DNA from 2 places in the Priestia sp. 179-F W1.4 NHS genome. Region 2 is predicted to be linked to the other one. Evidence: a T-box and tRNA genes for the amino acid it is inferred to sense, from the RefSeq annotation. Region 2 holds a T-box; the other holds one or more tRNA genes.
What was found. The T-box of region 2 lies ahead of ACH0CI_RS01120 (valine--tRNA ligase). A T-box ahead of a tRNA ligase gene usually reads a tRNA of that ligase, here a tRNA-Val.
Positions count from the first base shown of each region.

Region 1 (7,382 bases), on a different contig from region 2:
AACAAAATATATTATTGATTGCTCTGCCAGTTATTGCAGGATTATCAATTGTTCACGGTCTCGTTCCTCCTCATCCGGGAGCGATGGCAGCTATTAGTATTTACGGAGCAAATACGGGGAAAGTGCTTTTATACGCGTTAATCATTTCAATTCCAGCAGCAGTTATCGCTGGACCAGTTTTTGCAAAATGGGTTAACAAACGAGTAATTCCAGAAGGAGAGCCGGATTTAATTCGTATCACGACAACATCTAAAAATCTTCCTGGTACAGGCGTTTCATTCTTTGTTATTTTACTTCCTGTTTTATTAATGGTTTTAGCAGCAATAGCGCCTATTATTAACGGATTGCCAAGCGGCGTAGTGAAGTTTGTAGAATTAATAGGAAGTCCATTAATTGCACTTTTAATTTCTTGTTTTGCAGCGTTTTACCTGCTTGGAAAACGTCAAGGTATGACAAAAGATGTGATTAAAAAACTAACGGAAGAATGTTTGCTTCCTGTAGGATCTATTGTCTTGATTATTGGTGCAGGCGGTGGCTTCAAACAAGTATTAATCGATAGTGGAGTAGGTACAACGATTGGTCAAATGTCTGAACATCTATCTCTATCACCACTTGTACTTGCATTTTTAATTGCTGGATTAATCCGTATCGCTACGGGTTCAGCAACAGTTGCATTAACAACAGCGGCGGGTATTGTTTCACCGATCATTGAGCACATGTCTGGTGTTAATTTAGAACTTCTGGTTATCGTTACGGGCGCGGGTTCACTAATGTTCTCTCACGTTAATGATGCTGGATTCTGGATGGTGAAGGAGTATTTAGGATTAACAGTAAAAGAAACGTTCAAAACATGGACTGTTCTGGAAACGCTTCTATCCTTTATTGCTTTTGCAGGAGCACTTATTCTAAATGCAATAATCTAAAAATAAGACTCTTTTACTCTATGTAAAAGAGTCTTATTTTTTATGAAAGAAAAGAATTTACTAGAAAAATAATCAAAATATTTTATTTATTCGTTAAATTATGGCAAAATAGAAATAGAAGAACAATAGCTTCTAAGAAGGGAATGACAGAGAGTGAGTAATCAACTAGTATTTTTCACAAACTTTTCAGAAGGAAAATTAGATTCAGACGTTTCTTGGTATTGTCCACCAGCTCAATTTCAAATTGATACGGAAACGAATCGATTAGTGATTAAAACAGACGCTAAAACAGATTTTTGGCAGCGTACTCATTATGGCTTTGAAGCGGACAATGGACACTTTCTTTACCGTGAAGTAGAAGGCGACTTTGAAATCATGACAAAGGTGTATACATATCCAGTTAATCGCTACGATCAAGCAGGTCTCATGATTCGTGTATCAAAAGATACGTGGATCAAAACGTCAGTTGAATACAATCCCGATGGCCCTAACCAATTAGGAGCAGTCGTAACCAACCAGGGCTTCTCAGATTGGTCCAGTCAAAATTTTACTCAAAACAAATCAGCGCTTTATTTTAAAATTCAGCGCAAAAATGACGATTACACCGTTTGTTATTCAAGTGATGGAGATTCCTGGACTCAGCTCCGACTCGCTCACTTATTGCACTCATCCAAAGAACCTGTTCAAGTTGGGATTTACGCTTGTAGTCCTCAAGGAGAAGGATATGAGGCCCAATTTGATTTTATAAAAGTAGAAAAGCTTTAAACGAAAAACACGATTTAGTCACAGCTAAATCGTGTTTTTTATTTAGAGATTACATTATCTAAAGGCTGTGTGGCAGCAGTGGGTGTCGATTGATTGTGTAAAGCAATTTTTTGTTTGAAATAGCTGATGACAAACCCTGTAATCGCAATGGACATAACAGAGAAAATTCCTTTTGAAAATCCAATTGAATACATGCTCGACAGCACGACGAGGAAATCAAATGAAAAATTCACTTTTCCAGGATCCCAACCGAATTTTCGCTGCGCGAATAACGCTAGAATATTAGCACCCCCAAGAGAAGCTCCGTTCATAAATAAAATGGATAAGCCAAGACCGGCAATTAGTCCGCCCGTAACAGCACCCATCAGGCTGGGAAGTGTAAAAGCAGGAAGCAAGTGATCGAGTGAAGTGAGAAGTGATAGCAAAGACACTGATCCTATAGTTGTGACGGTAAATTTCCATCCCATTTGAAAGAAGGAAAAGAGATAAAAAGGAATATTAATGAGAAAAAAAATCACCGCAAACGACAAAGGAAGGGCATATGACAAGCTAAGAGACAGACCAGCTGTTCCCCCCGTCACTACGTGAGAGTGCCGCAAGATAAGAACACCAATACTTGCAATCGTACATCCAAGAATAATCCATAAAACTTTTTTCATAAATAAACCCCTTTGTTTGTTTTTTCGGAATTTTCATTTTCAATTATCTACTTTAATGATAGGATATTAAATAAAGAAAACACATGTATAAATGAAGGAAATAATACTTGTTCTGTTATCAACTTGAATAAAGATTTTATTTATTATATTCATTTTGAAAGGAAAGGCTTGTATGGATCAAATCGATGCACAATTATTGTCTATTTTGCAAAGAGACGGGCGTATGACGATTAGTGATTTATCAAAAAAGCTGGCTCTTAGCCGTCCGAGCGTATCAGAAAGGCTGCAGCGCCTTCAGGAACGAGGAGTGATACAGCGTTTCAGCGCTACGGTGTCTCCGAAAGCTTTAGGGAGAGATACACAGCTGTTTATTCAAGTAAGCGAATTAAAAAGAAAACCAGAGGAATTTGAAGACTTTATTGAGCAAAATGAAGATGTGCTTGAATGTCATCGCGTAACGGGACCGGTTTCTTATTTTATCAAAGCAGCCGTGTCTGGAATGGATGGACTTAGAATGCTCGTGGATGAACTGATTCCTTATGGAAATGTGAATACCTCAATTATTTTAAAGTCGCCTGTAGAAAACAGGATGATTACTCCTATACAAAAACCGACCCCATAAGAGGCCGGTTTTTTGTGTAAGGACATATTAATAAAACCCTTTAATAATATAAAAATGATTTTGCAAAATATCAGGAACTTCTTCTTCTGAAACGTTTCTTTTCGTCTTTTTTCCGCTGTCTGTTACAGTTAGTGTTTCACCAGAGAGGGTAATTCGCCCTGTAGGTGTTGCGATCGTAACAAGGCGTTTGTGTACAAACGGAGAATCAGCTGACGTTTGATTGAACTCACACATGGGAGTAAAGTCTGTCAGTTTCTTAGGAAGCGTAGACACACGGTACAGCGTTTTCCATACATCATCTTCCCATCGCTGCAAATCATACATATGCTCAGCAACGTTTGTCATACGATAAGAGCCGCTTACATCTCTTACTACTTCGCCATTTAAAGGCATTGGCTTGCGAACAGAATCTCCAAATCCAACGTCTACGATGTAAGACTGATTTTCAACCGTCACAAGGTTTGTAGCGTGACTTCCTTCAATGGTCCACGTGCCATCGGGTTTTTTGACGGTAGCTGAAACGTACGAGACTTCATAACCGCTTTCTTTTAACAGCCAGCCAAATAAACCGTTTAATTCGTAGCAAAATCCTCCGCGCAAATTTACAATTACTTTTTGAAAGATCCGTTCTAAATCAATGATAATAGGAGTTTGAGACAAAACGTCTAAGTTCTCAAACGGAACATGAAGCATATGCTTGTTCTGTAAAGCAGCTAAGTTTTCATACGTTGGACTATCCGGTTTCTTAGCTAAAAACCGACTAAAATAATAATTAATATTCATCAAATACACCTCTTAGTGAATCATTTCTCTTTGTCTTTAAGCTTAGCAGAATATTCATGTAACAGCGTTTTTTCAATGGTTCTTTGGAAGCAAATTCTTTCAATCTCAGCTTTTTGTTCTTTACTGACTTCTTTTAAAGGATTAGTGGCTAGAAAACATAGTGGACAGACAAAATCAAAATAAAATTCAGCGTGTGCTTTCATCCCGTCATGTTCCTTTATGGCATGTTTTTAGTTTATCAAAAGTAAAGACGGTTCTTCCAACTTGGGGACTGTGGAAAAATAGTTGACAAAATTGGATAACTCTTTCTATAATATAGTCAATACATATCACGAGCGATTAGTTCAGTGGGAGAATACATCCTTGACAGGGATGGGGTCGGGGGTTCGAATCCCTCATCGCTCATACCAAAGCCGTTTTCTTATTAATAAGAGAGCGGCTTTTCTCTTTGGCTTAACAAACCAATGCTATATTAAATCTTGAGCGCGCATAGAAGAATTAAAGTATAATGAAACATAGTGCATCAGGTCATGATAAAGATAATCACTAATTTAAAATAAATGAGGGTACAAAATGAATCAAAGAAGTTTTAGTCAATATGGTCTTAGTGACAAGGTAGCTAAGGCGCTTTCTAGCCTGCAATACAATCATCCTACGGAAGTACAAAGCAAGGTGCTTCCCATTGCGCTAGAAGAAAGAGATGTGGTCGTGAAGTCTCAAACAGGAAGTGGAAAAACGGCTTCCTTCGGCATTCCACTGTGTGAATTAGTTAACTGGGAAGAAAATAAGCCCCAAGCCTTAGTGTTAACACCTACACGAGAGCTGGCTGCGCAGGTAAAAGAAGATATTACAAATATCGGCCGTTTTAAGCGAATTAAAGCAGCAGCTGTTTACGGAAAATCACCGTTTGCCAAGCAAAAAGTAGAATTAAAGCAAAAAACACATATTGTTGTAGGTACGCCTGGACGAGTGCTTGATCATATAGAAAAAGAAACGCTGGCATTAGAGAAAATTCGTTATTTGGTTATTGATGAGGCAGATGAAATGCTAAATATGGGTTTTATTGACCAAGTGGAAGCGATTATTCAACATCTTCCTAGTGAGCGTGTAACGATGCTTTTCTCGGCTACGCTTCCGGAAGATATTGAAGAACTGTCTCGCAAATATATGAAGAAGCCGGTTGATGTTGAAATCAAAGCGAACGGATTAACAACAAGCACGATTGACCATTCTGTTATAACAGTACAAAATGAACGTAAATTCGAACTGCTGAAAGACGTAATTACAGTAGAAAATCCGGACAGCTGCATCATTTTTTGCCGCACGCAAGAGCAGGTAAATACGCTGTTAGATGATTTAGATGATCTTGGATATCCTTGTGATAAAATTCACGGGGCAATGGTGCAAGAAGACCGTTTTGAGGTTATGAATGATTTCAAAAAAGGGAAATTCCGCTATTTAGTAGCAACAGATGTAGCTGCGAGAGGAATTGATATTGATAATATCACGCACGTTATTAACTATGACCTTCCGTTGGAAAAAGAAAGCTACGTTCACCGTACGGGAAGAACGGGACGTGCCGGTAAAAAAGGGAAGGCTATCACATTTGTAACGCCTTATGAAGAGAGAATGCTATCGGAAATTGAAGAATATATTGGTTTTTCGATTCCAGTATCTACTCCTCCTTCTAAAGAAGAAGTACAGCAGGCAGCATTCGCTTTTAATGAAAAAATTAATGAGCGTCCAGAAGTTAAAAAAGATAAAAGCGAGTCATTAAATAAAGACATTATGAAGCTGTATTTTAACGGAGGAAAGAAAAAGAAAATTCGAGCGGTCGATTTTGTAGGAACAATCGCAAAATTAGACGGAGTAACCGCAGACGATATTGGAATTATTACGATTCAAGAAAATGTCTCGTATGTAGAGATTCTGAATGGAAAAGGTCCCAAAGTGTTGCAAGCAATGAAAAACAAAACAATTAAAGGAAAGAAATTAAAAGTTCATAAAGCGATTAAATAATAAAGGGAAGTCCATCTTTTTAAAGATGGGCTTTATTTATACAGCCAATAAAGGAGTTGAGAGTATGAAGTACATAAAAGAAGCGTGTGTAGAAGGGTATGAGCAGGCAAAAAAAGCGGAAAAGCTAGGAGCAGACCGCATTGAATTATGTGACAATCTCAGTCAAGGAGGCACTACGCCAAGTTACGGCACCATTCAACATGCAAGTGAACATCTTGATACAGATATCAACGTGATTATTCGCCCAAGAAGCGGGAACTTTGTATATTCGGAAGCAGAATTTCAAATTATGAAAAAAGACGTTAAAGCATGTAAAGACCTTGGAGTAAACGGAGTAGTATTCGGCATATTGACAGAAAAAAATGAAATCGATCACGGACGCACTAAGGAATTAATAGCAGAAGCTCGTCCTTTAAGCGTTACGTTTCATATGGCATTTGATGAGATTAATGATAAATACAAAGCCATTGATATACTTAGTGAAATGGGAGCAGACCGCATTTTGACCAAAGGTGGGAAAGGGTCTGCTTTGCAAAACTTGCAGGTGATCCGAGAACTGATCACATACGCCAATGACCGTCTTATTATTTTGCCCGGCGGAGGAATTCATGAAGGCAACGCAGATTGGGTTATAAAAGACACACAGGCGACTGAATTACACGGAACAAAAATTGTAGGAGATTTATGGGATTAAATAAAAAGAGGCTGGGACAAAAGTATGTTAGTCAAAGTGAAAAACGAACCACTAATCAACATGTTTGATTGGTGGTTCGTTTTTTTGTGATGGTAAATATAGTTTTATGTGTTTGGTTCCTTCTAGCAGGTGATTGGAGGGCAAAGCGAAGCTTTGCATGGAAATCAACTGCGGTGTCATAAGCAGTCTAGCTCATCTATCTCCCTTGTTCATCTTTAGGTTGGATTCATTTCGTTATGTCTCAACCTCTTTTATTTTGATGTGTTTTCTTTTGCTGCTAAGCCGCTCGTCATTTTGGTACGCTGAAAGAAAAACGAACCTACGACGAGTACAGCAATTAAAAGAGTTAAAAAGAACTGTGAACGCAATGAATCAATAAATGCCATGGCAATAAAGATACTAGTGATGGCAAGGATTGTAGCGTAAGTTAAGTAAGGAAACAACCACATTTTAATTTTTAATGCTTCAGGGTTTTCTTTTTCATATTTTTTTCTCATTTTAATTTGTGAAAATGCAATAACGAGGTACACAAGAAGGGCTACGCCGCCTGATGCATTCACTAAGAACAAAAAGATTTTATCTGGCGAAATATAGTTAAAGATGACGCTGATGTACGAAATAACTGTACATGCTAATATCGCGCTAACCGGTACGCCTTTTTTATTTAATTTTGAAAAGCTTTTTGGCGCATTACCATTTTGAGACATGGAAAACAGCATACGAGAGCTTGTATACAAACCAGAATTCAGACAAGAAAGGACAGCTGTTAAAATAATAAAGTTCATAATTTGAGCGGCGGCCGGTATGTTTACTAATTCAAGAATAGAGACAAATGGGCTTTTCATTAGGCTTGATGAATTCCACGGAAGAACGGTTACTAAAATAAAAATAGATCCTAAATAGAAAAACAAAATACG
Region 1 is NZ_JBIQFF010000006.1:137,135-144,516, forward strand. Features, by position in the region: gene ACH0CI_RS22645 (GntT/GntP/DsdX family permease) at 1-923, shown strand, start outside; gene ACH0CI_RS22650 (DUF1349 domain-containing protein) at 1,077-1,688, shown strand; gene ACH0CI_RS22655 (YitT family protein) at 1,727-2,347, opposite strand; gene ACH0CI_RS22660 (Lrp/AsnC family transcriptional regulator) at 2,520-2,969, shown strand; gene ACH0CI_RS22665 (arylamine N-acetyltransferase family protein) at 2,997-3,752, opposite strand; gene ACH0CI_RS22670 (DsbA family protein) at 3,773-3,955, opposite strand; tRNA gene ACH0CI_RS22675 (tRNA-Val) at 4,086-4,157, shown strand; gene ACH0CI_RS22680 (DEAD/DEAH box helicase) at 4,326-5,771, shown strand; gene ACH0CI_RS22685 (copper homeostasis protein CutC) at 5,836-6,465, shown strand; gene ACH0CI_RS22690 (amino acid permease) at 6,717-7,382, opposite strand, start outside.
Region 1: it has a tRNA-Val gene. The T-box ahead of ACH0CI_RS01120 (valine--tRNA ligase) is inferred to sense a tRNA for this amino acid. The anticodon was not compared.

Region 2 (7,382 bases):
CGTTCCACTTTGTATGCTGAATCCCTTTTATCATTTGCTCATTGGAGATAGAAAGCTTTTTCTTTTCTTTTAAATAACAAACGGCCATCACAGCCAAAGCTGCATTTTTAACTTGATGATAGCCAAGCATATTTAATTGCAAGTGTTCAAATGTACCATACGGCGTTTTTAACGTAAAGCCTTCTCCATTTGCTAAGGGCCCATAGTTTTCAATTTTAAATTCTTTTCCTAACACAAATAACGAAGCCTGCTTCAAATTTGCCTCTTCTGTAATGACGTCAAGCGCCTTTACTTGCTCTGCACCAGTAATAATAGGGACTTCTTTTTTAATAATCCCCGCTTTTTCTGCTGCAATTTCTTCTACCGTATCACCTAGTATCGCCATGTGATCAAATCCAATGTTTGTAATAATACTCACCATAGGATTCACAACGTTTGTTGAATCATATCGTCCCCCAAGACCTGTTTCAAACACAACATAGTCAACTGAATCATGATAGCCGAAATAAAGAAAAGCCATGATTGTAATCACTTCAAATTCCGTTGCTGACCCTAAGTCCGTATGTTCTAGTCGCTCCACTACAGGCTTTACTTCCTGAACAAGAGCGGTCATTGCTTCATTTGAAATAGGCTGTCCATTCACGCTAATCCGCTCATTAAATGTTTCGATATAAGGGGAAGTAAACGTTCCAACTTTATACCCTGCTTCTTCTAACATATTTCGCAAATACGAAACAGTAGAACCTTTACCATTCGTCCCAGCAACGTGAATAGCATTTATATTTTGCTGCGGAAAATCAAGCTGCTCTAGCATCCATTCCATTCGTTCTAACCCCGGCTTGATTCCAAAGCGAAGTCTGTTATGAATCCAATCAAGCGCTTCTTCATATGTCGTTATCATCTTTTATTCACCTTTCTTTTCCATCGCTATTATTATGTAAAGAAAAAGCGTCGCTATACAAGCCACGCTTTTTCTGTTAGTTTATTAACCCATTGATTATCCGCGTAATTCAGCAATACGAGACTGAACAGCTTCACGTTTTTCAACGTAATCTTGCTCTTTTGCACGCTCTTCTTCTACTACTTTAGCAGGCGCTTTTGCAATAAAGCCTTGGTTGTTTAATTTCTTTTGTACACGTTCTACTTCTTTGTTTAACTTATCGTATTCTTTTTCTAAACGGGCGATTTCTTCTTCGATATTAATTAAACCTTCAAGAGGTAAAATTAATTCTGCGCCTGTTACAACAGCAGTCATCGCTTTTTCATCTAATGAAACATCGGTTGAAATCACAAGCTCACTTGGATTACAGAAACGTTCTACATACGCACGATTCTTTTCAAGCTGACTTTGAATATTTTCATCTTTAGCTTTAATAAATAATTTTACTTGTTTGCTCATCGGCGTGTTCACTTCAGCACGAATGTTACGAACAGCACGGATAATATCTACAAGTAAACGCATATCGTTAGCAGCTTCTTTATCCGAAAGCTCAGCGCGTACTTCCGGCCATTTAGCTACTGTAATTGATTCACCTTCATGCGGCAAGCTTTGCCAAATTTCTTCAGTAATAAACGGCATGAATGGATGTAAAAGTCGCATTGTGTTATCAAGTACATAAGCTAAAATTGAGCGAGTGGTCTTTTTAGCTGCTTCATCTTCTCCGTAAAGAGGAAGTTTAGCCATTTCAATGTACCAATCGCAGAAGTCATCCCAAATAAAGTTATAAAGAATGCGTCCAACTTCACCAAATTCATATTTGTCAGCTAATTTTGTTACGTGCTCAATCGTTTCATTTAAGCGCGTTAAAATCCATTTATCCGCAACTGACTTTTCGCCTGATAAATCAAGCTCTTCAAATGTGATGCCGTCCATGTTCATTAATGCAAAACGAGAAGCATTCCAAATTTTATTTGCAAAGTTCCACGTCGCTTCGACTTTTTCAAAGCTGAAGCGTAAATCTTGTCCCGGTGAGCTTCCTGTAGATAAGAAATAGCGAAGAGAATCTGCACCGTATTTCTCGATTACTTCCATTGGATCTACGCCGTTACCAAGTGATTTACTCATCTTACGACCTTCAGCATCTCGTACAAGACCGTGAATAAGTACATCGTCAAACGGACGTTTACCCGTAAATTCAAGACCTTGGAAAATCATACGAGATACCCAGAAGAAAATAATGTCGTAGCCCGTTACAAGCACATTTGTTGGGTAGTAGCGTTTGAAATCAGCTGCATCCACATCCGGCCAGCCCATTGTTGAGAACGGCCATAGCGCTGAACTGAACCATGTGTCTAATACATCTGAATCCTGTTCCCAGTTTTCGATATCTGCTGGAGCCTCATGATCTACGTATACTTCTCCAGTTTCTTTATGATACCAAGCTGGAATGCGATGTCCCCACCAAAGCTGACGCGAAATACACCAGTCGCGAATATTTTCCATCCAGTGTAAGTATGTCTTTTCAAAACGATCAGGCACAAAGTTTACTTTTTCTTCTTGTTTTTGAAGATCTACTGCTTTATCTGCTAACGGCTGCATTTTTACAAACCACTGAGTTGATAAATAAGGTTCAACAACGGCACCGCTTCGTTCACTGTGACCTACTGAATGCATGTGGTCTTCAATGTTGAACAATACGCCGTCTTCTTGAAGGTCTTTAACAATTTGCTTACGGCAAGCAAAACGATCCATTCCTTCATATTTACCTGCTTTGTCATTCATCGTGCCGTCTTGATTCATCACTAAAATACGCTCTAAATTATGACGGTTTCCAATTTCAAAATCGTTCGGGTCATGAGCAGGCGTAATTTTTACCGCACCAGAACCGAATTCCATATCTACATAATCATCGCCTACGATTGGAATTTCACGACCTACAATCGGAAGGACAACCTTTTTGCCGATTAAGTGCTTATAGCGATCATCTTCAGGGTGAACAGCTACAGCCGTATCTCCTAGCATTGTTTCAGGACGAGTTGTTGCGATTTCAATATGTCCAGAACCATCTGCCAACGGATAGCGCATATGATAAAACGCACCTTGTACATCTTTGTAAATAACCTCGATGTCTGAAAGAGCTGTTTTTGTAGCTGGATCCCAGTTAATAATATATTCTCCGCGATAGATTAACCCTTTTTTGTAAAGCGTTACGAATACTTCGCGCACTGCTTTAGAAAGACCTTCATCAAGCGTGAAGCGCTCGCGTGAATAGTCCAAGCCAAGTCCTAGCTTCGACCACTGCTGGCGAATAAAGCTTGCATATTCTTCTTTCCATTTCCACGTTTCAGCTACAAAGTTTTCGCGGCCTAAATCGTAGCGGCTTTTCCCTTCGCTGCGAAGCTTTTCTTCTACTTTTGCCTGCGTTGCAATCCCCGCATGGTCCATGCCGGGAAGCCATAGAACGTCATAGCCTTGCATGCGCTTCATACGCGTTAAAATATCTTGTAACGTTGTATCCCAAGCGTGGCCTAAATGCAGCTTGCCCGTTACGTTTGGGGGTGGAATTACAATTGTATATGGCTCTTTTTCAGGGTCATTTGTTGCTTCAAAAAACTTCCCGTCTAACCAATACTGATAACGATTTTCTTCAACGGTTTTTGGATCATACTTCGTTGGAAGAGTCACTTCTTTTTCAGACATAATGTATACCTCCATAATATAAAGTTTCAGTCTTTAGAAACTGTGTAAACCTTTTATAAACATAAAAAAACTCCTTTCCTAATAAAAGGACGAAAGGAGTTGATTTCGCGGTACCACCTTTTTTTATAGACGTATCCCGTTTGATAAGCCTATACACTTCATTTCATAACGGTTGATTAACCGGCTTTTTCTACTGAGCTATGCAGCTGTTCAAAAAAGCTACTCACAGGCGACATTCCGAGTGCACATTCTTAAGAAATCTCACAGCAGCTGATTTCTCTCTCTGAAAGACGAACATCCCGTACTCTTCCTATTCACTGTATTTATGTATGAATTTCTCTTAATTATACTATATGAAAAAATGTTGAATCGTCAATAATCTTCTCCATTTTTTTATGATTATATTCATAATTTTTTTGTTCTGCTCTTTATTTTTTCATTCACTCGCTAATTTTGGAAATAAAATGAAAAGTCCGCTCAAAAAAATGGCACCATTTCTTTCTTTTTTCATATACTTACTTTAACCTGGGCACGTGGATTGAAAGGGGCATGTACAAATGAAGAAACGAATAAATGTAAATTCGTATCAGCTGCAGCGGTGGCTCAAAACAGCAGGAGCGGCTTGTGGACAGTTTATTGTTCCTTTAACAATTTTTCAAGGTATACGTACACTATTCTTCCCCACAACCTTTGATGTACTGTTGTTGGCACTTCTTGCCATACTAGCGGTTGCTTTATATTCGGACTGGATTTAAAAACCCAAGCGCTATTCGTTCGCTTGGGCTTGTGCAGCTGCTTCCGCTGCCATTTTTTTTTGCTGATCTACTTCAAATATTTTAATATTGAGCTGTTCAATGTTTTTCGTCAGCCAGTATGCTCGAATAAATGACTGCATATGTTCAAGCTCCGTTTTACTTTCTTTATGCTGCCTATATTGAACGATACACTGATACAAGGGTTCTGGAAACGCTAAATAACTGTGCAAAAGCAGTCTTTCCTCTTCTCTGAGAGCAAAATGTTTTTCATACGTACTAAACCACTCATAGCTGTCATAGGTAGTTACTGGGTACGTGCGAAGAGTACGGAAATAAAATGAGACCAAATCATAAATCGGTGAAGCATCTTTTGCATGTTCAAAGTTAATAAAAAAACCATTTCCCCGTTCGTCATAGATAAAATGTTTAGCCGATAGCTTTCCATGAGACGTAACCAGCCGGATCTTTTCCTTTTCTTCCATTTCATCGTTCCACTGATCGAGCTTTCCAAAACCAAACTCAAGCGCTCTTGTCATTTCATAATAAAATGTACAGTAATGCAATTCAAACGGGGACATATACACTTTCTTCTCGCATTCTACTACGTACTGCTTCAGCTCTTCCTGACGTTTTTCCCACGTTTCTTTCATCGATGTATAATGATTTTCTATATCTTCTTTTTTTACTTCTACTTCCTGCGCCGAAGCACCGTGAAGCTTAGCAAGCTCTTGAAATAATTTATGATATCGAATATCACGCTCTTCGGTTGGGTTATTTGGGAGCCACGGCATTAAGTAATACGAGCCGCCTTCATCTGAAACAATGGGCTGAGAACGCTTCGTTTGATAAATAGGGACAAAGCCCATCCACCCTTTTTGATACACGTTCTGCAGCTTTTGAATGAAGTTCTGATTTCGCTCTTGATGATTCGCCATTTCTTTAAGCGCAAATACGCCAGTTTTTGTATAGACTTTTTTTACTTTTCCGTAGTCTTCGATAAAGTCAACATCTAAGTCATATTCTTTTAACAATACTTTGTAGTCTGCTACTGTCCGCTGCATCTATATTCTCCTTCCTCGTAAAAAATAAAGAAAACAGTTAAGACATTATATGCGTCAAAACTGTTTTCTTTCCGACTTTAACGAACGGGAATATTTAAGATGCTTCCTTCTTCCAGCTCATATTCATCTCCTAAATTATTCACTCGTAAAATGTTTTGTACATTCGTATTATAGCGGTTTGCTATCGTATCAAGCGAATCTCCGTCTTGAACAATACAAAGCTTCCACGTTGAAAAAGCTTCTTCTTCCCGAGAAAAGAGCTTTGTTAAATAAAGGGCATTTTCATTTCGGCCGCTTTCATTTTCTTCTTTCCGAAATTCAACAATAATCTTTTCCTTTTCTTGCTCAGCCTCTTGTTGAATGTCAGCATACGTATTTAATTCACTAGCTTGCGATTCTTCGAAGCTTTCTTGCTCTTGACGAAGCTGAAAGAGCTCAATCACGTTGTCTTCTCTTTCTTCCTCGATTGGTGCCTCTTTTTTCACTTCGACTTCAAATGGTTCATATGCTTCCTCTTCATATTCCACGACCGGCTCAGCACGAGATTCTTTTTTAAATACAGATGAAAAATAACTAGGAGGCTCTTCTGAATGATCTTCTTCAATAGCCTCTGCCTCTAAAAGTGCGGGAGCTTCACGATAGCTTACGTCAAACTCTTGCTCCTCTTGTTCCTCTTCTTCTTGAGCAACGTTTTCAGTATATACCTCTTCAGCATCGTCTGCTTCTTCATAGGAGACGATGTGCTGTTCTTCCGCAAACTCTTCCTCTTCTTCTCGTTCTTGTTCTTCATGCTGTTCCCCGTACAATCCTGTGATGGACAAGTCAGCCATTAGCTGCAGCTGATTTGTGCCTGGTAATTCATAATCAAATAAATCAATAGATACATATACATCTTCAATACTTTGAATACGATTTTTAGGAATGGTAATATCAACAGGAAATTGATGTGATAATTCAGCCGTTCCGTCTTCACGGACAGAGATAGATTGCACTTGATTCTCATTTGTATATTCGCGTAACGAGTGCTCTCCCTCGTACGTTTCGTATTCACCTGTTAATTGTAATGCTCCTCGAATAGACACATATTGGTCATATTCTTGAATAGATACTTGAGGCTCTAAGGAGATAGACAAAAGTTGTGAGACTTCCTGTCCTTTTTGAAACCATACTGATTCTTCTACGGAAAAACGCAGACATGATAAATTATCCTGCGACAAATTGTTCTCCCCCTTCCAACACCCGCCAGGTAATAGCGCGGTCATTAAAGATGTATGAACAAATAAATTAAAATATGTCTTGAAAACTAAAAAAGCTTACGGAATCCTCCGTAAGCTTCTTTATAAAAGTTATTTCTATTTAGCTGTTTATCCACGCAACTTTGAAAAAGCTTTTTCAGCTGCTGCAATTGTATGTTCAATGTCTGCATCTGTATGAGAAGTTGATAAAAACATTCCTTCGAATTGAGAAGGAGGTAAAAACACGCCTTCATTAGCCATTTCACGATAGTAAGCTGCAAAATAATCTAAATTCGATGTTTTCGCTGTTTCGTAATTTATGACCTGTTCGTTTGTGAAGAAGAAACCGATCATTGAACCAGCTCGGTTTACGGTAAACGGCACATCATATTTTTCAGCTACTGCCATCAATCCTTCTTCTAAGCGATCTGCTTTACGAATGAACTCATCGTAGGATTGAGGTGTCAGCTGTGTTAATGTCTCGTATCCAGCTGTCATCGCAAGCGGATTACCTGATAATGTACCTGCTTGATAAATCGGGCCGCTTGGTGCAACTCGCTCCATAATTTCAGCTTTACCACCGTAAGCACCTACTGGTAAACCACCACCGATTACTTTTCCTAAGCAAGTTAAGTCAGGCGTAATGTTGTAGTAGCCCTGTGCACAGTTGTACGCTACGCGGAACCCTGTC
Region 2 is NZ_JBIQFF010000001.1:227,769-235,150, reverse strand. Features, by position in the region: gene ACH0CI_RS01125 (bifunctional folylpolyglutamate synthase/dihydrofolate synthase) at 1-901, opposite strand, end outside; gene ACH0CI_RS01120 (valine--tRNA ligase) at 998-3,640, opposite strand; T-box leader at 3,723-3,967, opposite strand; gene ACH0CI_RS01115 (hypothetical protein) at 4,198-4,395, shown strand; gene ysxE (spore coat protein YsxE) at 4,407-5,456, opposite strand; gene spoVID (stage VI sporulation protein D) at 5,534-6,673, opposite strand; gene hemL (glutamate-1-semialdehyde 2,1-aminomutase) at 6,821-7,382, opposite strand, start outside.